3 regions of the Mycoplana sp. MJR14 genome follow, and region 3 is predicted to be linked to each of the others. Evidence: predicted binding sites of a transcription regulator. Region 3 holds the regulator's gene; each other region holds the start of a gene.
What was found. The regulator PhoB, encoded in region 3, activates phosphate uptake and scavenging genes when phosphate is short. The targets are predictions, from matches to a motif close to TGTCATNNANCTGTCAT.
Positions count from the first base shown of each region.

Region 1: a site for PhoB is predicted at 2,352-2,368, ahead of P0086_RS23800 (esterase-like activity of phytase family protein). Genes of this name have one in related genera too.
Region 2: a site for PhoB is predicted at 1,434-1,450, ahead of P0086_RS12270 (alkaline phosphatase D family protein). Genes of this name have one in related genera too.

Region 1 is NZ_JARGEO010000015.1:80,570-86,604, reverse strand. Features, by position in the region: gene P0086_RS23800 (esterase-like activity of phytase family protein) at 97-2,289, opposite strand; gene hupB (DNA-binding protein HupB) at 2,456-2,731, opposite strand; gene lon (endopeptidase La) at 2,941-5,364, opposite strand; gene clpX (ATP-dependent Clp protease ATP-binding subunit ClpX) at 5,829-6,035, opposite strand, start outside.
Region 2 is NZ_JARGEO010000004.1:356,446-362,480, reverse strand. Features, by position in the region: gene P0086_RS12270 (alkaline phosphatase D family protein) at 1-1,325, opposite strand, end outside; gene P0086_RS12265 (M3 family metallopeptidase) at 1,511-3,574, opposite strand; gene P0086_RS12260 (DUF475 domain-containing protein) at 3,970-5,058, shown strand; gene P0086_RS12255 (tripartite tricarboxylate transporter permease) at 5,559-6,035, opposite strand, start outside.
Region 3 is NZ_JARGEO010000001.1:679,400-685,434, reverse strand. Features, by position in the region: gene pstA (phosphate ABC transporter permease PstA) at 1-235, shown strand, start outside; gene pstB (phosphate ABC transporter ATP-binding protein PstB) at 249-1,064, shown strand; gene phoU (phosphate signaling complex protein PhoU) at 1,123-1,836, shown strand; gene phoB (phosphate regulon transcriptional regulator PhoB) at 1,926-2,609, shown strand; gene P0086_RS03365 (GcrA family cell cycle regulator) at 2,697-3,215, opposite strand; gene P0086_RS03360 (aspartate aminotransferase family protein) at 3,639-4,832, shown strand; gene argF (ornithine carbamoyltransferase) at 4,950-5,867, shown strand.

The DNA of each region.
Region 1 (6,035 bases), on a different contig from region 3:
GGCCTCGGTTTCTGGTATTTGAGGCTCGTCGAATGCGTCAAAAACGCAAAAGGCCGGGAGCAATGCTCCCGGCCCTCGTCGTTCATGCCCGGTCGATCACATCGCGTTGACGGGGCCGATGCTGAAGAACAGCGTCTCGCCGGAGGAGTCGTCCACGCCGTCGTTGTCGGTCACGACATAGCCGTTGCCGGCAGCGTCGATGGTGAAGCCCTCGACCTTGTCGACGACATAGCCGTTGAGCGCCTTCAGGTCGGGGATGAGGTCACGGACCTCTTCCTTCTTCACCGTCGGCAGCGTTTCGCCGAGCTTGGCCGGCTTCAGTTCCGACAGCGCCACACGGAAGAGCTTCTTCAGCTTGGCATCCTTGCCGAGCAGGTTGTCGCGCTCGACGATGTAGGCATAGTCGCCGTTGATGGTGATCTCGGACAGGCCGACCCAGCCCTGCTCGGCCTTTTCCAGCGGATAGCGGACGGCGCCCCATTCCTCGGTCGAAGGCTTGTAGGAGACGAGCTTGACGAAGCCCTTCTCGTCGTCCTTCCACTCGCGCTGGACGGCCATCCACAGCACCATGTCGTCACCCTCGCCGACGGTGGTGATGCCTTCGAAACCGTAGCGGATCTCGCCGGCGCGCAGTTCGGCCGGAATCGCGATCTCCTGCTTGATCTCGCCCTTCTTGTTCACATGCAGCAGCGCATGGGCGTAGAGCTTGTCGGTATTGCCTTCCGAAGCGAGCCAGAAGCCGCCCTCCCCGTCATTGGCAAGGCCCTCGATGTCGAGCTTCTGCGCCGGGGCGCCGTCGCGGGTGATGCGGAGCTTCTCGGTGATCAGGGCCGGCTTCTGGGTGGCGTCGATGGTGAAGATCGCCGGATCCGAGGCATAGACCGAGTCGCTGACGGCAAAGAGCTTGCCGGGCTCGTCCGTGGCCGCGGCGAGGCCCGAGAGCGCGCCGAAGCCGACCGGCAGGCCGTCCTTGTCGGCGGACCTGATCTGCGGGTAGGCAGCGGTGCCTTCGGCCCGCTCGTAGATCATGACATGCGAGCGCGCCAGGCCGTCCTCGCCGAGGTCGGTCTCGTTTGCGGTCACCAGCAGGTTGCGGGCCGGGATCGCGACGGCGCCCTCGGGGCCGATGCCCGAGGGAAGAAGCTGCAGCAGCTCCGGCTCCGCACCGGTGTCCTTGTAGACGCCGACGATCGAGGCGCGCTCGGAGAGGACGAAGAAGAGGTTGTCCTCGCCGAAGGTCGCAGCCTCCAGGCCTTCCGGCTCGATGCCCTTGGAATTGCGCTTGTCGGGATAGTGGCCGATCGAGGCGATGGCGTATTCGAACGACGGGCCGCTCTCGTAGACGACTTTGCCGGTCTTGTCGAAGATGGTGAAGCCGCGGCTGCCACCTTCCCAGTCGCCCTCGTTGGCAACGACCAGCCGGTCCTCGCCCAGCCACTTCACCGCGTCGGGCTCGCGCTTCTGGCCTTCCTTCTTGCCGGTGAAGGCGATGACGCCGTCTTTCTTGGTGTCGATCTTCTCGAGGTCGACCGTGCCGGCGGAGAAATGCGTCTTCACCGTGCCTGTCTTGCCGTCGAGGATGACGATGTGATTGTTTTCCTGCAGCGTCAGCGCGATCTCGTCGTTGCCGTTGAAGGAAACGAATTCCGGCTCCGGATCGTCGCCGGCGATTTCGGCAAGACCCGTCAGCGCCACATGCTTGACGGTGGCGCAGTCCGGGGCGCCGTCCTTGAGCGAGACGATGACGAGATCGCCGGCCGGCATCTGCGGGATCGCGCCGTCGTTCACCTCTTCGTCGCGCTCGTTTTCGATCGCGATGGCGGCGATCGTCTTGTCCTTGTTGAGCGCGATCGAATCCGGCTGGCCGCCGAGGTCGCAGGTGGTCTCGATCTTCTTCGTGGCAATGTCGACGACCGCCAGCAGGCCAGACGGCTTGACGAAGCTCTCGCGGGTGTTGACGGCGACGAGCGCCTTGCCGCCGACGACGGTGACCGAGGTCGGCTCGCCGTCGAAGGAAACGGTGCCGCCCGCCTTCGGCGCCTTCGCGTCGGTGATGTCGATGAAGCCGATCGCCTTCAGCGGGCTGTCGGAATAGACGAGCGTATTGCCGTCCTCGGTCGCCGCGATGATCTCGGAGGAGGTCGGCGTCTTCGGGTCGGTGCCATCCGGCAGGTTGTCGGCAACGGCAAAGGAAGCAATACGATTGAAGACCGGCTCGGCCTGCGCCGCGGTCGCGACCGAGGCAGCCAGAACGGCTGCAAGGCCGGCAATGATGGAACGGGATTTCATCTGATCCTCCGGAGTGTGCGTCAAGGAATGCCGGGGTTGTGGTCCCCGCCCGTTACAACACGATGACGATCAGATGACAGATTGACGACAGTTCAGGGCAACGAAAAAGGGCCCGGAAACCGGGCCCTTCCTCTATCGGCAGACATGCCGAAGCAATCGCGGTCGATCAGCCGTTGACGGCGTCCTTCAGGCCCTTGCCGGCCGAGAACTTCGGCACGTTGCGAGCCGGAATGTCGATCTCGGCGCCGGTCGAAAGGTTGCGGCCCTTCGATGCCTCGCGGCGCGAGACGGAGAAATTGCCGAAACCGACGAGGCGGACGTCGCCACCGCTCTTCAGCTCGCCCTGGATCGTCTCGAATACAGCATCGACAGCCGACGCCGCATCCGTCTTCGACAGGCCGGACTTCTCAGCGACTGCGGAGACGAGTTCGTTCTTGTTCATGTTTCCACCCCTTTCATACGGTTCGAAACGACTCATGTACAAGTCGAGGGCAGAATACGCATCGACCCTTCCGCCGCAACCGGATTTCGCCTGAAAATGCTGAGATTCCGGGCTTTTCACAGTCTTTTTCGACAGAAAAGAGGCCGGCATCGCTGCCGGCCTCCCGAAACTCCCCTCAACGGGGAGAATTTCTTCCTAGTGATCGGCCGTCAATGGGCCACCGCGGAACCCGCCTCGTCGGTCGATTCGACGGCGACAGGCTTCGTTTCGGCCGCCGCCGCGTCCCATTCGATCGGCTCGGGCTTGCGCACGAGCGCGTGCTGGATCACCTCGCCCATGCGCGAGACCGGGATGATCTCCATGTTGTTCTTCACGTTGTCCGGAATGTCGGCCAGGTCCTTGGCGTTCTCTTCCGGGATCAGCACCTTCTTGATGCCGCCGCGAAGGGCTGCGAGCAGCTTCTCCTTCAGGCCGCCGATCGGCAGCACGCGGCCGCGCAGCGTCACCTCGCCGGTCATCGCCACGTCCTTCGAGACCGGGATGCCGGTCATGATGGAGACGATGGCGGTCGCCATGGCGATGCCGGCCGACGGACCGTCCTTCGGCGTCGCGCCTTCCGGCACGTGCACGTGGATGTCGGTCTTGTCGAAGCGCGGCGGCTCGATGCCGAAATCGATGGCGCGCGAGCGAACATAGGATGCCGCCGCCGAGATCGATTCCTTCATGACGTCCTTCAGGTTGCCCGTGACCGTCATGCGGCCCTTGCCGCCGGGAAGGCTCACGCCTTCGATCGTCAGCAGTTCGCCGCCGACCTCGGTCCAGGCAAGCCCGGTGACCACGCCGACCTGGTCGTCGCGCTCGGCCTCGCCGTGGCGGAAGCGGGGCACACCCAGGAAGTCATGGATGTTGTCCGCCGTCACCTCGACCTTGTCGGCCTTGCCCTTGATGATCTCGGTGACCGCCTTGCGGGCGAGCTTCATCAGTTCGCGCTCGAAGTTACGGACACCGGCCTCGCGGGTGTACTGCTGGATCACCGCCATCAGCGCGCCGTCGGTGACGGAGAATTCCTTCTCCTGCAGCGCGTGGTCGCGGATCGCCTTGGGCAGCAGGTGGCGCTTGGCGATCTCCCGCTTCTCGTCCTCGGTGTAGCCGGCGATGCGGATCACTTCCATGCGGTCCATCAAAGGCGCCGGAATGTTCAGCGTGTTCGCCGTCGTCACGAACATCACGTTCGACAGGTCGTATTCGACCTCGAGGTAATGGTCCATGAAGGTCGAGTTCTGTTCGGGATCGAGCACCTCCAGCAGGGCCGAGGACGGATCGCCGCGGAAATCCATGCCCATCTTGTCGATCTCGTCGAGCAGGAAGAGCGGGTTGGACTTCTTCGCCTTCTTCATCGACTGGATGACCTTGCCGGGCATCGAGCCGATATAGGTGCGGCGGTGACCGCGGATCTCGGCCTCGTCGCGCACGCCGCCGAGCGCCATTCGGACGTATTCACGTCCCGTGGCCTTCGCGATGGACTTGGCGAGCGAGGTCTTGCCGACGCCGGGAGGACCGACGAGGCACAGGATCGGGCCCTTGATCTTGGTGGAGCGGGCCTGTACGGCGAGATACTCGACAATGCGCTCCTTGACCTTGTCCAGGCCGAAATGGTCCTCGTCGAGGATCTTCTCGGCGTTGTTCAGATCGGTCTTGATCTTCGATTTCTTGTTCCACGGAATGCCGGTCAGCCAGTCGAGATAGTTGCGCACGACGGTGGCTTCCGCCGACATCGGGCTCATCTGGCGCAGCTTCTTCAATTCGGCGTCCGCCTTCTCGCGGGCCTCCTTGGAGAGCTTGGCCTTGGCGATCTTCTCTTCCAGTTCGGCCATCTCGTCGCGGCCGTCCTCGCCGTCGCCGAGTTCCTTCTGGATCGCCTTCATCTGCTCGTTGAGGTAGTACTCGCGCTGGGTCTTCTCCATCTGGCGCTTGACGCGCGAGCGGATGCGCTTTTCGACCTGCAGGACCGAGATCTCGCCTTCCATGAAGCCGAGCGCCTTCTCCAGGCGCAGCTTGACGCTGGTCGTCTCGAGCATCTCCTGCTTCTCGACGATCTTGATGGAGAGGTGCGAGGCAACCGTGTCGGCCAGCTTCGAGTAGTCCTCGATCTGGCTTGCGGCGCCAACGACTTCCGGGGAAATCTTCTTGTTGAGCTTTACGTAGTTCTCGAACTCGGAGACCACGGAGCGCGACAGGGCCTCGATCTCGACCGGATCCTCATCCGGCTCCGGCAGAACGTGGGCCAGCGCCTCGTAGAAGTCGTCGCGGCCGGTGTAGCTCTCGATCTCGGCGCGCGCGCGGCCCTCGACCAGCACCTTCACGGTGCCGTCGGGCAGCTTGAGCAGCTGCAGCACGTTTGCGACCGTGCCGACCTTGTAGATCGCATCGGGTTCCGGATCGTCGTCGCCGGCGTTGATCTGGGTGGCAAGCATGATCTGCTTGTCCGTGCCCATCACCTCCTCGAGCGCGCGAATGGACTTCTCGCGGCCGACGAACAGCGGCACGATCATATGCGGGAACACCACTATGTCGCGCAGCGGCAGCACCGGGAATGCCATGTTCTCTTGCGCGCCAGACGTTTTCTTCGTCATGTCATGTCCTTTCCAACTTCCCGTTGCCGGGAGCTGATGCCGGAGCGCCCTGTTGCGCCAATCCGGCTAACTTTCTTCCACCCTCAAGTGGACTCACGTTAACCACTTTTCAAGGCCGCCCCGCCGCCGCCCGTGCCCTCCCGAAGAAGACCACTCTGGGCCCGGCACCTGTCGCGACGCTTGCCCAGCGCCAATCTCGCGGCCGGCGCTTCCGGTGGCAAGACGCTGAAATCCTGTCAGAATCCCGGCTGCCGATCGCGGCAATGCCACCTCATGCCCCGCGCAGGCAACGGCATCTTGCGGCGCAGTCCGGCGCCCGGTGCAGCCATGCCATGCGAAATCGTCGCATCATGCTTGCGGCAGCCCCGGCTGCCAATCTCGACTGCTCGCAAAACCGTGGATAGTGGCGGCGAAGCGGGCTGAAAGAAGCGGACCCGCCGGCGGCGGATCCGCGCGATCGAACATCAGGCGGAAACGTTCGCCTTTTCCTCCGAGCGGTCGGAGTAGATGTAGAGCGGGCGGGCGGAACCCTTGACGACCTCGTCGGAGATGACGACCTCGCGCACGCCTTCCAGCGTCGGCAGCTCGAACATGGTGTCGAGCAGGATCTTCTCCATGATCGAGCGCAGGCCGCGCGCGCCGGTCTTGCGGATGATGGCGCGGCGGGCGAT
Region 2 (6,035 bases), on a different contig from region 3:
CCGGAGACGAACTCCCAGAAGGGCTCGAACTCCTTGAACCGCGCCCGGGCGGGATCGTAGTGATGGGCGGCCGTATAGTGGATGTCGGCGGTCAGCCAGACGACGTTGCGGATGGCGTTGTCGCGCATGAAGGTCAGGAGGTCGGCGATCTCGCCCTCGCGCGCTGCCGGCGGTCCGTTCAGACCGTCCGCCACGCCCTCGTAGCCGAGCTTGCGCCCGTAGTCGTCCCAGATGACGACGCCCAGCGGCATGTCGCAGGCGATCACCTTCCAGGTGGCATTCGAGGCGAGCAGCTCGCGGCGCAGCCAGTCGGCCTGCCTCCAGCCGAACAGGCCGTTGTCGGTGCTGCCGCGGTTGGCGGTGCGGTAGGAGCGCAGGTCGACGAAGAAGACGTCCAGCAGCGGCCCGTAGGCGATCTTGCGGAAGATGCGGCCCGGCTCCGTCGGCCGGTAGCGGATCGGCGTCATCTCCTGGAAGGCGCGCATCGCACGGCCGGCATAGACGCCGATGTCCTTCTCCGGATAGCGCGGATCGTCCCTGAGGTCGGTCGAGGCCGACCAGTTGTTCAGCACCTCGTGGTCGTCCCACTGGAAGAACGTCGGGCATTGCGCGTTGAAGGCCAGGAGATGCCGGTCGAGCATGTTGTACTTCCACTGCCCGCGATATTCCGAAAGCGTCCGCGCCACCTCGCGCTTCTCGTCGCTGACGATCCGGTTCTTCCAGATCGTGCCGTCGCGAAGGCGGATCTCGTCGGGAATCGGATTGTCGGCATAGATCGTGTCGCCGGAATGGATGAAGAAGTCCGGCTCGTGCAGGCGCATGGTCGAATAGGTCTTCATGCCGATATCGTCTATGCCCCAGCCCTGCCCGGCGGTATCGCCGGACCAGACGAAGCGGACCGAGCGCCGCCGCAGCGGCGCGGTCCGGAAGCGACCGACGATCGGCTCGGAGACCAGGTGCTGGGAAGCGGCGTCCGTCGCCGTCAGCCGGTAGAAGACGTCCTGGTCCGGCAGGAGTTCGGTCAGGAGGTGCTTGGCGGCGAAGTCCGTCTCGTGCCCCGCCTTCAGCACCGGCCCGCGCACGGCGTTGGTGAAGCTCTCGGTGGTGGAGTACTCGACCGCAATCTCCGCCGGCCGATCGGTTCGCGCCCAGATCATGCCCGACGAGGTGTCGACATCGCCCGACTGGACGCCGTGCGTGAAGACCGGACTGCCGTGCCGCCGCGCGTAGTGAGGGACGGCCAGCGCCGAGGAGGCGGCAAGGCCGGCGGCCCCCGCCGTCAGCAGAAAGGAGCGCCGTGTCAGGAGGTCGGCCGCCGTCGCCATGGATCCCTCGTAAAAACCGCGCGAATCGCTGCCCGATCCGCGCGGCCGACCATCGGGCGGTCACGTGTCAGCGGCGTTACGGATCGATGACGCCGGCGATACAGTTCGGTGACGGAAGGATGACGCCCTGCCCCTCCCCCTCGAGGGGGAGGAGCGCGCAGCCGCGACCGCCCGGGCGGCCAGGATCAGGCCGCCAGGCCTTTCTTTTCCAGCATGGCGTCGATCGACGGCAGCTTGCCGCGGAACGCCTTGTAGGCATCCTCGGGGTCGATGGCGCCGCCGACGGCGTAGATATTGGCCTTCAGTTTCCCCGCCATGCCGGGATCGAAGGCATTGCCCGTCTCGGTGAAGGCGGCGAAGGCATCGGCGTCCAGAACCTCCGACCACATGTAGGAATAGTAGCCGGCCGAATAGCCGTCGCCCGAGAAGACATGCTGGAAGTGCGGCGTCGCATGACGCATGACGATCGAGGCGGGCATGCGGATGTCGTCCAGCACTTCGCGCTGCAGCCTCATCGGATCCTCCACGGCACCGCGCGTGTGAAAGGCCATGTCGACCAAAGCGGATGAGGTGAACTCCACGGTGGCAAAGCCGGCGTTGAAGGTGCGCGCCGCCAGCACCTTGTCCAGGAGCGCCTGCGGCATCGGCTCGCCGGTCTCGTAGTGCACGGCATAGGTCTTCAGGATCTCCGGCACCGTCAGCCAGTGTTCGTAGAGCTGCGACGGCAGCTCGACGAAATCGCGCGCGACGCCCGTGCCGGAGACCGAGGGATAGGTGACATCCGACAGCATGCCGTGCAGCGCATGGCCGAATTCATGGAACAGCGTGCGCGCGTCGTCGAGCGACAGCAGCGCCGGCTTGCCTTCGGCGGGCTTGGCGAAGTTGCAGACGTTGTAGATGATCGGGATCTCGCCGACCGTGCCGTTCTTCAGCGGCAGCTTGTGCTGGCTCTGGTAGGAACTCATCCAGGCCCCGGAGCGCTTCGATGAGCGGGCGAAATAGTCGCCGAGGAACATGGCGACCAGCCCGTTGTCGCGGTCGCGGATCTCGAAGACCCGGACGTCGGGGTGATAGGTCGGCACGCCCGCAAGCGGCACAGCGCGGATGCCGAACAGCCGTTCGGCGACGTCGAAGCAGGCTTCGATCACCTTTTCCAGCTGCAGGTAGGGCTTCAGCTCGGCCTCCGAGAAATCGAACTTCTCCGCGCGCAGCTTCTCGGCATAGTACCGCCAGTCCCACGGCATGACCGGATGGTTGCGCCCTTCGGCGGCAACGAGGCGTGCGAGCTCCCGCTCCTCCTCCGCCGCGCGCGCCACCGCCTTCTCCCAGACCTGGGTGAGAAGCCCGTTCACGGCGTCGGGCGTCTTCGCCATCGTGTTGTCGAGCTTGAGCGCGGCATAGTGCTCGTAGCCGAGCAGCGCCGCCTTCTCCGCCCGCAATGCCAGCGTCTCGCGCACGATCTCGCGGTTGTCCGTGGCCCCGCCGTTGATGCCGCGCGCGGTCCAGGCGCTGAACGCCTGCTCGCGCAGCTCGCGGCGGGCGGAGAAGGTCAGGAACGGCTCGATGATCGAGCGCGACAGCGTCACCGCATATCCGCCCTCCGCACCCCGATCGCGGGCAGCCGCCGCCATCGCATCCTTGAGGAAGTCGGGCAGTCCTTCGAGGTCGGCCGCGTCCGACAGCATAAGCGACCAATCCTTCTCGTCGGAAAGCACGTTCTGGCCGAATTGCGCGCCGAGCCCGGCGAGCCGCTCGTTGATCGCTGAAAGCCGGTCCTGCTCGGTCTTGGCGAGCTTGGCGCCGGACTTGACGAAGCCCTTCCAGTGCCGCTCCAGCACGCGCGTCTGCTCCAGCGTCAGGCCGAGGCCGTCCCGGCCCTCCCACAACGCATCGATGCGCGAGAACAGCGCGGCATTGTTGCCGATCTTGGAATAGTGCCGCGACATCTTCGGCGCGATCTCGCGCTCAAGCGCCTGGATGACGTCGTTGGTATTGGCGCCGGCCCGGCTCCAGAACAGCGCCGACACGCGCGAAAGCGCGTCGCCCGCGGTCTCGAGCGCCGTCACGGTGTTGTCGAAGCTGGGCGCTTCCGGGTTCGCCGCGATCTGATCGATCTCCGCCTCGTGCAGGGCAAAAGCCGCATCGAAGGCTTCGGCAAAACTGTCGTCGGAGACGAGATCGAAGCGCGGCAGGCCGTTGACCCCGCTCCAGTCGATCAGGGAGGGGCTGATTTTGGAAGGTGCGCTCATTGTGACGTGTTCCTCGTGACGGCAGGTCTGATCGGCGGAATATAGGGACAGAATGCGCGCTTGTGTACGCCGCCGGCCTCCAATTCTTTCATGCCCCGGCCAGATGCGGCGAAACGGTCCGCAGCGCGAAAATACTTGACGTAACGGGACACTTCGGGGAAAACGGGAGTGCTGCGGCCTTAGACATCCCGCCGCAGCACCAACTTTGGTGCCGGGCCCCTCTGGCGAGAGTTTTTACGGCGCTCTCGTGATGTCGGTACCGCCAGCAATTGAGCCGGCGGATTCAAGAACATGAAAATCCTGAACATGCCTATAGCGCATGCCCTTTTCGGCACGCGCTTTTTCCCCATCTGCGACCTTGCAGCCATGACCGTCCTCGAAAGCGAGGTGCGGATATGAGCACCCGGACAACGCCGCAGAGTTCGCTCTCCTACTTCACGTGGGCCTTCATCGTCACCGCGCTGGGCCTCGTGCTCGGCGCCTGGCTTGGCTGGCAGACGACCGGCACGATCGCCGGGATGGCCACCGTCTTCTTCATCTGCACCGTCCTGGCGGTGCTGGAGATCTCGCTGTCCTTCGACAACGCCATCGTCAACGCCAACAAGCTCAAGGACATGACGCCGGTCTGGCAGCACCGGTTCCTGACCTGGGGCATCATCATCGCCGTCTTCGGCATGCGCATCGTCTTCCCGTTGCTGATCGTGGTGATTGCGGCCAACATCGGCCCGATCGAGGCGATCGTGCTGGCGGCGCGCCAGCCCGAGGAATACGCCCGCATCATGCACGAGGCGCACCTGCCGATCGCGGCCTTCGGCGGCACCTTCCTGATGATGGTCGGCCTGACCTACTTCTTCGACCATGAAAAGGACGTCCACTGGATCGCCTTCATCGAGAAGCGCATGGCCCGCTATGCGACGATCAAGGGCGTGGAAATCGCCTTCGTGCTGATCCTGATCCTCGTCTTCTCGACCTTCCTCGAAGGTGCGGAAGCCGACGCCTTTGTCTATTCGGCGATCTACGGCCTTCTGACCTTCCTGGCCGTCGAAGTCGTGGGCGGCCTGCTGGACGCCTCGCAGCAGACGATGAGTGCGGCCGCAAAGGGCGGTCTCGGCGCCTTCATCTACCTGGAGGTCCTGGACGCCAGCTTCTCCTTCGACGGCGTGATCGGGGCGTTTGCGCTGACGCAGAACCTCTTCGTCATCGCCATCGGCCTCGGCATCGGCGCCATGTATGTGCGCTCGATGACGATCATGCTGGTCGACAAGGGCACGCTCGCCGAATACCGCTACCTCGAGCACGGCGCCTTCTACGCGATCCTGATCCTGTCGGTGATCATGTACTGCCAGACGCTGGTCCACATCCCCGAGGTCATCACCGGCCTGGGCGGCGCGGGCCTGATCGGCATCTCGCTCTGGTCCTCCATCCGCTACAACCGACGCGAAGAGGCCGTGGCGCACGACGCGCGGCCGATCGAGAGCGTCTGACCGAAACCGCGGCGGCGCCCTCGCGGCGCCGCCCTGATCCGCGAAACGACAGAAGGCCCGGCGATCCGCGATCGCCGGGCCTTCTGCTGGATACTGCTGTCACTGCAGCGAGCCTCGTTGGGCTCGGGATCCGCCGTTGTAACCGGCTGGATCCGCCGTCCTTTGCGGACGATGCTTACTTCGGGAAGTTGGCCGGATCGATGCCGAGCGTCCTGAGGTCGCGGTCGCGCGGGCGACGGCTGCCTTCGACTGCGGCTGCGACTGCACTCGCCGCACCCAGAACCGCGAATGCGCGGCCCAAGAAACCCCGGCGAACTCCACTGCGATTCTGGCTCATTGTCTTGCTCTCTGTCCTAGGGTTACCACCCTGTTGCGATGCACAATAAATGATACCAAACAGCCCTGCGCACAAGGGATAGATCGGCAGGGCAGCTATGCAACGAAAGCAGGCCGCAATTGCTTGCGGCCTGCTTTCTGTGCAGATCGGTGGGGTCGGTCGCTCAGTCTTCGCTGGCCGCGAGCTGCGACAGCACCTGCCCCCTGCCGCGGGCCCGAAGGACCAGCGGGATGATCAGTGCGGCGGCCGCGATGAGAAGCAGCACCACCGCCACGGGGGAAGCGACCAGCGTCGTCAGGTCGCCCTGGCTGATCGACAGCGCCCGGCGCAACTGCTGCTCGGCGAGCGGCCCGAGGATCAGCCCGACCACCACCGGGGCGATGGGATAGCCGAAGATGCGCATGACATAGCCGAGCAAGCCGAACGCCAAGAGCATGCCGAGTTCGAACACCGACGGGTTGGCGCCGATCGTGCCGAGGGTGGCGAACAAGAGGATGCCGGCATAGAGCCAGGGCTTCGGGATCGTCAGCAGCTTCACCCACAGGCCGATCAGCGGCAGGTTCAGGACCAGCAGCATGAAATTGGCGATCAGCAGGCTGGCGATCAGGCCCCAGACGAGCTGCGGATTGGTCGCAAACAG
Region 3 (6,035 bases):
CGGCGAGACGGCGCCGCTGCTTCTGATCGGCATGGTCGCCTTCGTCGCCAACGTGCCCGCGACGCCCCTCGATCCGTCGACCGCGCTGCCGGTGCAGATCTACATGTGGGCGAACGAGGCCGAGCGCGCCTTCGTGGAACGCACCTCCGGAGCGATCATCGTCCTGCTCGCTTTTCTCGTCATCATGAACCTCGGCGCCATTTTGCTGCGGCGCCGTTTCGAACGCCGCTGGTAATGGGGTAGAGAAGATGAACATCATGACCGAAGCCGCGACCGAAGAGCTCCTGGATAAGAAGATGAATGCTGTGCCCCTGAAGATGGTCGGCAAGGACGTTTCCGTCTACTACGGCGACAAGCGCGCCCTGTACGACGTGAACCTCAATGTCCGCGAGAACACCGTCACCGCCCTGATCGGCCCGTCCGGCTGCGGCAAGTCGACGTTCCTGCGCACGCTGAACCGCATGAACGACACGATCGACGGCTGCCGGGTCACCGGCACGATCACGCTCGACGGCGACGACATCTACGATTCCTCGATCGACGTGGTCGAGCTGCGCGCCCGCGTCGGCATGGTGTTCCAGAAGCCGAACCCGTTCCCGAAGTCGATCTACGAGAACGTCGCCTACGGCCCGCGGATCCACGGGCTGGCGAAGTCCAAGGCGGACCTCGACCAGGTCGTCGAGCAGAGCCTGCAGAAGGCCGGTCTCTGGAACGAGGTCAAGGATCGCCTGCACGAGGGCGGCACCGGCCTCTCCGGCGGCCAGCAGCAGCGCCTGTGCATCGCGCGCGCCGTCGCCGTCAGCCCCGAGGTGATCCTGATGGACGAGCCCTGCTCGGCGCTCGACCCGATCGCGACCGCCAGGGTCGAGGAACTGATCCACGAACTGCGGACGAACTTCACCATCGTCATCGTGACGCACTCGATGCAGCAGGCTGCCCGCGTCTCCCAGCGCACCGCCATGTTCCACCTCGGCAATCTCGTCGAGGAGAACGACACCGACAAGATGTTCACCAATCCCGACGACCAGCGTACGCAGGACTACATCATGGGCCGCTTCGGCTGAGGCCCGCCGATATCTGCGGATGCCATCCAGCGCCTGCGCCAGTTGAGGAACAAGAGACATGTCATCGACCCATATCGTTTCGATCTACGATGAAGAACTGAAGTACCTGACCCGCCGGATCTCCGAGATGGGCGGGACCGCCGAGCAGATGGTGGGCGACAGCGTGCGCGCGCTGGTCAACACCGATGTGGCGCTGGCCCAGAAGGTGATCTCCGAGGACGTCATCCTCGACACCGCCGAGCGGCAGATCAACGAGAAGGCGATCGTCACCATCGCCAAGCGCCAGCCGATGGCGGCGGACCTGCGCGAGATCATGGGCGCGATCCGCATCGCCGCCGACCTCGAACGCGTCGGCGACCTCGGCAAGAACACCGCCAAGCGGGTGATCGCCGTGCAGGGCTCCAGCATCCCGCGCAACCTCGCCCGCGGCCTCGAGCACCTGGCCGAACTGGCGCTGATGCAGCTGAAGGAAGTTCTCGACGTCTATGCCTCGCGCAACATCGAGAAGGCCAAGGAGATCCGCGAGCGCGACGACGAGATCGATGCGATCTACACCTCGCTCTTCCGCGAACTCCTGACCTACATGATGGAGGATCCGCGCAACATCACGCCCTGCACGCACCTGCTCTTCTGCGCCAAGAACATCGAGCGGATCGGCGACCACGCGACCAACATCGCCGAGACGATCTTCTACATGGCGACCGGTTCGCAGCCCGAGGGCGAGCGTCCGAAGGACGACCACACCACCTCGGTGGGTGCCGTCGAGGAATGACGAGAGCCGAAACGCACTAACCAACGCGGTGTCGCAGGATCGTCCGGGACGACTGACGATGCTGTGCGCGGATCAGGAGCAAAGAAGGAATGGTTCCCAAGATTACCGTGGTCGAGGACGAGGAGGCGCTCAGCGTCCTCCTGCGCTACAACCTTGAGGCCGAGGGTTTCGAGGTGGACACGATCCTGCGGGGCGACGAGGCGGAGATCCGCCTGCAGGAGCGCCAGCCCGATCTCTTGATCCTCGACTGGATGCTGCCCGGCGTCTCCGGCATCGAGCTGTGCCGGCGCCTGCGCCAGCGCTCCGAGACCGAGCGCCTGCCGATCATCATGCTGACGGCGCGCGGCGAGGAAAGCGAGCGCGTCCGCGGTCTCGCCACCGGCGCCGACGACTATGTGGTGAAACCCTTCTCGACGCCGGAGCTGATGGCACGGGTCAAGGCGATGCTGCGCCGGGCCCGCCCCGAGGTGGTCTCGACGCTTTTGAAATGCGGCGACATCGAGCTGGACCGCGAGACCCATCGCGTCCACCGCCGTTCGCGCGAGGTGCGGCTGGGGCCGACGGAATTCCGCCTGCTGGAGTTCCTGATGTCCTCCCCCGGGCGCGTCTTCTCGCGCTCGCAGCTCTTGGACGGCGTCTGGGGCCACGACATCTATGTCGACGAGCGCACCGTCGACGTCCATGTCGGCCGCCTGCGCAAGGCGCTGAACTTCTCCAACATGAGCGACGTCATCCGCACCGTACGCGGCGCGGGCTATTCTCTGGAAGCCTGAGACAGGCCGGACACCGATACCGAAACGAAAAACGGGCCCCGTCGGGGCCCGTTTTTCTTGGATGCGTCATTGTCGCCGCACGGCGCCTCAGCGCGCGCGCCGGCGTTCCGCCGAGGGCTGGTAGGCCAGGCGCTGGTGGTAGGTGCAGTAGGGCGAGTTGTCGGGCGATTCGTTGCCGCAGAAGTGGAAATCGTCCTTCAGCGGGTCGCCGTTCGGCCACTTGCAGGTGCGCTCGGTCAGCTGCGTCAGCTCCAGCCGGCGCGACATCGGCACGACGACGTTGGCGACGATCCGCGTGACCGGCTCTTCGTCATACTCGAACGCGACCTCTTCCTTGGCGACGACGGCGCCGACCGGGCGGGCGACGGTGCGGGTCGCAACGCGGGGGGCGAAGTTCGTCGGGCGCGGGGCGGTGGCCGGGCGCTTGGCGCGGGCCGCGGTCGGGGTCCCGCCGGCCTTGGCCCGGCCGGGCAGGGCGAGACGGTGGACCTTGCCGATGACCGCATTGCGGCTGACGCCGCCGAGCTGTGCCGCGATCTGGCTGGCGCTCAGTCCTTCGGACCAAAGCTTTTTCAGCTTCTCGACCCTCTCGTCCGTCCAGTTCATCTCCGTCGTCTCCTCGTTTCAGCGTTCGTTGCCGAGAATCCATCGGCGCTGCCCGGATTTCTCCGCAGCACGAAATGCTCTGATACTGTTGGTGACTAGTTCCGCCGCATGCAGTCTAGCAATTGAGTTTTAACCTACCGACAGGGGGACTCTGTGACAAGAGTCGCCGGAATCCGCCCGAATCGATTTTCCGGTTTTCCCCAACTTGCTCGCCGGGTGTGACTCACTTGCGACACTTCCCTGAGCGATCGGAATCCTCACGTAACGGCATATTAAGGCGGATTTCATCGCCCCGCCGTTTGTTGACATTAATCCTTGAAATGCCGATAGTGCGGCCGCCGCCATAGGGCGGCATTTTCGATTTTTCCTGACGGGAAAGATCCGGGATCCATTTCCGCATCCGCTGCGAAGGAGATACGCGCCATGGCTGATGCCACGCCGCTCTACGAGACCTATCTGCGCGCGCCGCTGCGTTTCGAGCGCGGCGAGGGCGTCTGGCTGATCGCCGAGGACGGGTCGCGCTATCTCGATTTCGCAGCCGGCGTCGCGGTCAATTCGCTGGGCCATGCCCATCCGCATCTCGTGGAAAGCCTGAAGGCCCAGGCCGACAAGGTCTGGCACCTGTCGAACCTCTACGAGGTTCCCGGCCAGGAATCGCTCGGCCGGCGTCTGGCCGCCGCCACCTTCGCCGACAAGGTGTTCTTCACCAATTCCGGCGCCGAGGCGCTGGAATGCGCGATCAAGACGGCGCGGCGCTACCAGTATGCCAAGGGCTATCCCGGCAAGTTCCACGTCATCACCTTCGAGGGCGCGTTCCACGGCCGCACGCTGGCCACGATCGCAGCCGGCGGCCAGGAGAAGTACCTGGAGGGCTTCGGCCCGAAGGCGCCGGGCTTCTACCAGGTGCCCTTCGGCGACATCGCTGCCGTCAAGGCGGCGATCACCGAGGAGACGGCGGCGATCCTGATCGAGCCCGTGCAGGGCGAGGGCGGCATCCGCGTCGTCTCCAACGAGTTCCTGCGCGAATTGCGCGCGCTCTGCGACGAGTTCGGCCTGCTTCTGGTCTTCGACGAGGTCCAGACGGGCGTCGGTCGCACCGGCAAGCTGTTCGCCTACGAATGGGCGGGCGTGGCCCCCGACATCATGGCCGTGGCGAAGGGGATCGGCGGCGGCTTCCCGCTCGGCGCGTGCCTTGCGACGGCCGAAGCCGCCTCGGGCATGGTCGCCGGAACGCATGGCTCCACCTACGGCGGCAACCCGCTCGCCATGGCGGTCGGCAATGCCGTTCTCGACGTGGTTCTCGCAGACGGCTTCCTCGAGCATGTTCGCGACGTCGCGCTGGTGCTGCGCCAGGGGCTGGCCTCGTTGAAGGACCGCTTCCCGGATATCATCGAAGAGGTGCGTGGCGAGGGCCTGATGCTCGGCATCAGGGCCAGGGTGCCGTCGGCGGATCTCCTGAAGGCGGTGCGCGCCGAGCACATGCTCCTCGTTCCGGCCGGCGAAAACGTGCTGCGGCTGCTGCCGCCGCTGGTCACGACGGCCGAGGAGGCGCGCGAGGGCCTGGCGCGGATCGAGCGCGCCGCCGAAAAACTCAGCGCAGAGAAGAAGAAGGCCTGAGGCGCAGCCGAAATACAAGGGCATGAGGCGCAGCCGAAGCAGATGGGTGAGGCGCAGCGTCGCCGAAGCGGAGAGGCCCGTGGCACGAGCCGGGCAATTGAGCAGGACTGATTGAGCATGGCAGGTACCAGACATTTCCTCGACCTCTCCGCCATGACGGCGGACGATCTCCGCGTGATCATGGACGACGCGCTCGCGCGCAAGGCCGCGACCAAGGCCGGCACCGCCGACAAGCCGCTGGCCGGCAAGATGCTGGCGATGATCTTCGAGAAGCCGTCGACGCGCACCCGCGTCTCCTTCGATGTCGGCATGCGCCAGCTGGGCGGCGAGACGCTGTTTCTGTCCGGCACGGAAATGCAGCTCGGCCGCGCGGAGACGATCGGCGACACGGCAAAGGTCCTGTCGCGCTATGTCGATGCGATCATGATCCGCACCACCGACCATACGCGGCTGCTGGAGATGGCCGAGCACGCGACGGTGCCGGTGATCAACGCCCTGACCGACCTGACCCATCCCTGCCAGATCATGGCCGACATCATGACCTTCGAGGAGCATCGCGGCCCGGTGAAGGGGCGCACCATCGCCTGGACCGGCGACGGTAACAACGTGCTGCACTCCTTCGTCGAGGGCTCCGCCCGCTTCGGATATCGGATGAACATGGCGGTTCCGCTCGGCTCCGAGCCGGAGGACAGGATCCTCAACTGGGCGCGCAACAACGGCGGCGACATCATGCTGTGCCATGACGCCGACCGCGCCGTTGCGGGCGCCGATGTCGTCGTGACGGACTGCTGGGTATCGATGAACCAGGAACACCGCGCCCGCGGCCACAACATCTTCCAGCCCTACCAGGTGAACGAGGCGCTGATGGAGAAGGCTGCCAAGGACGCGCTGTTCATGCACTGCCTGCCGGCGCACCGCGGTGAGGAGGTGACCGACGAGGTCATCGATGGACCGCATTCGGTGGTCTTCGACGAGGCCGAGAACCGCCTGCACGCGCAGAAGGCCATCCTGGCCTGGTGCCTGAACGCGATCTGATCGGCCTGCGGCCGACGGCTGTTGCCGTACCGATGCCGCCTATTGAAATTGCGGGGACCCGCCACGATCTATGGCCCAACCCGCTGTCGTCACGGTGCCGCTGCTGGCATCGCACCGCCGGATATGGAATCATCCCGGCGGTCACGACGCAGAATCACTGAAGAGCGC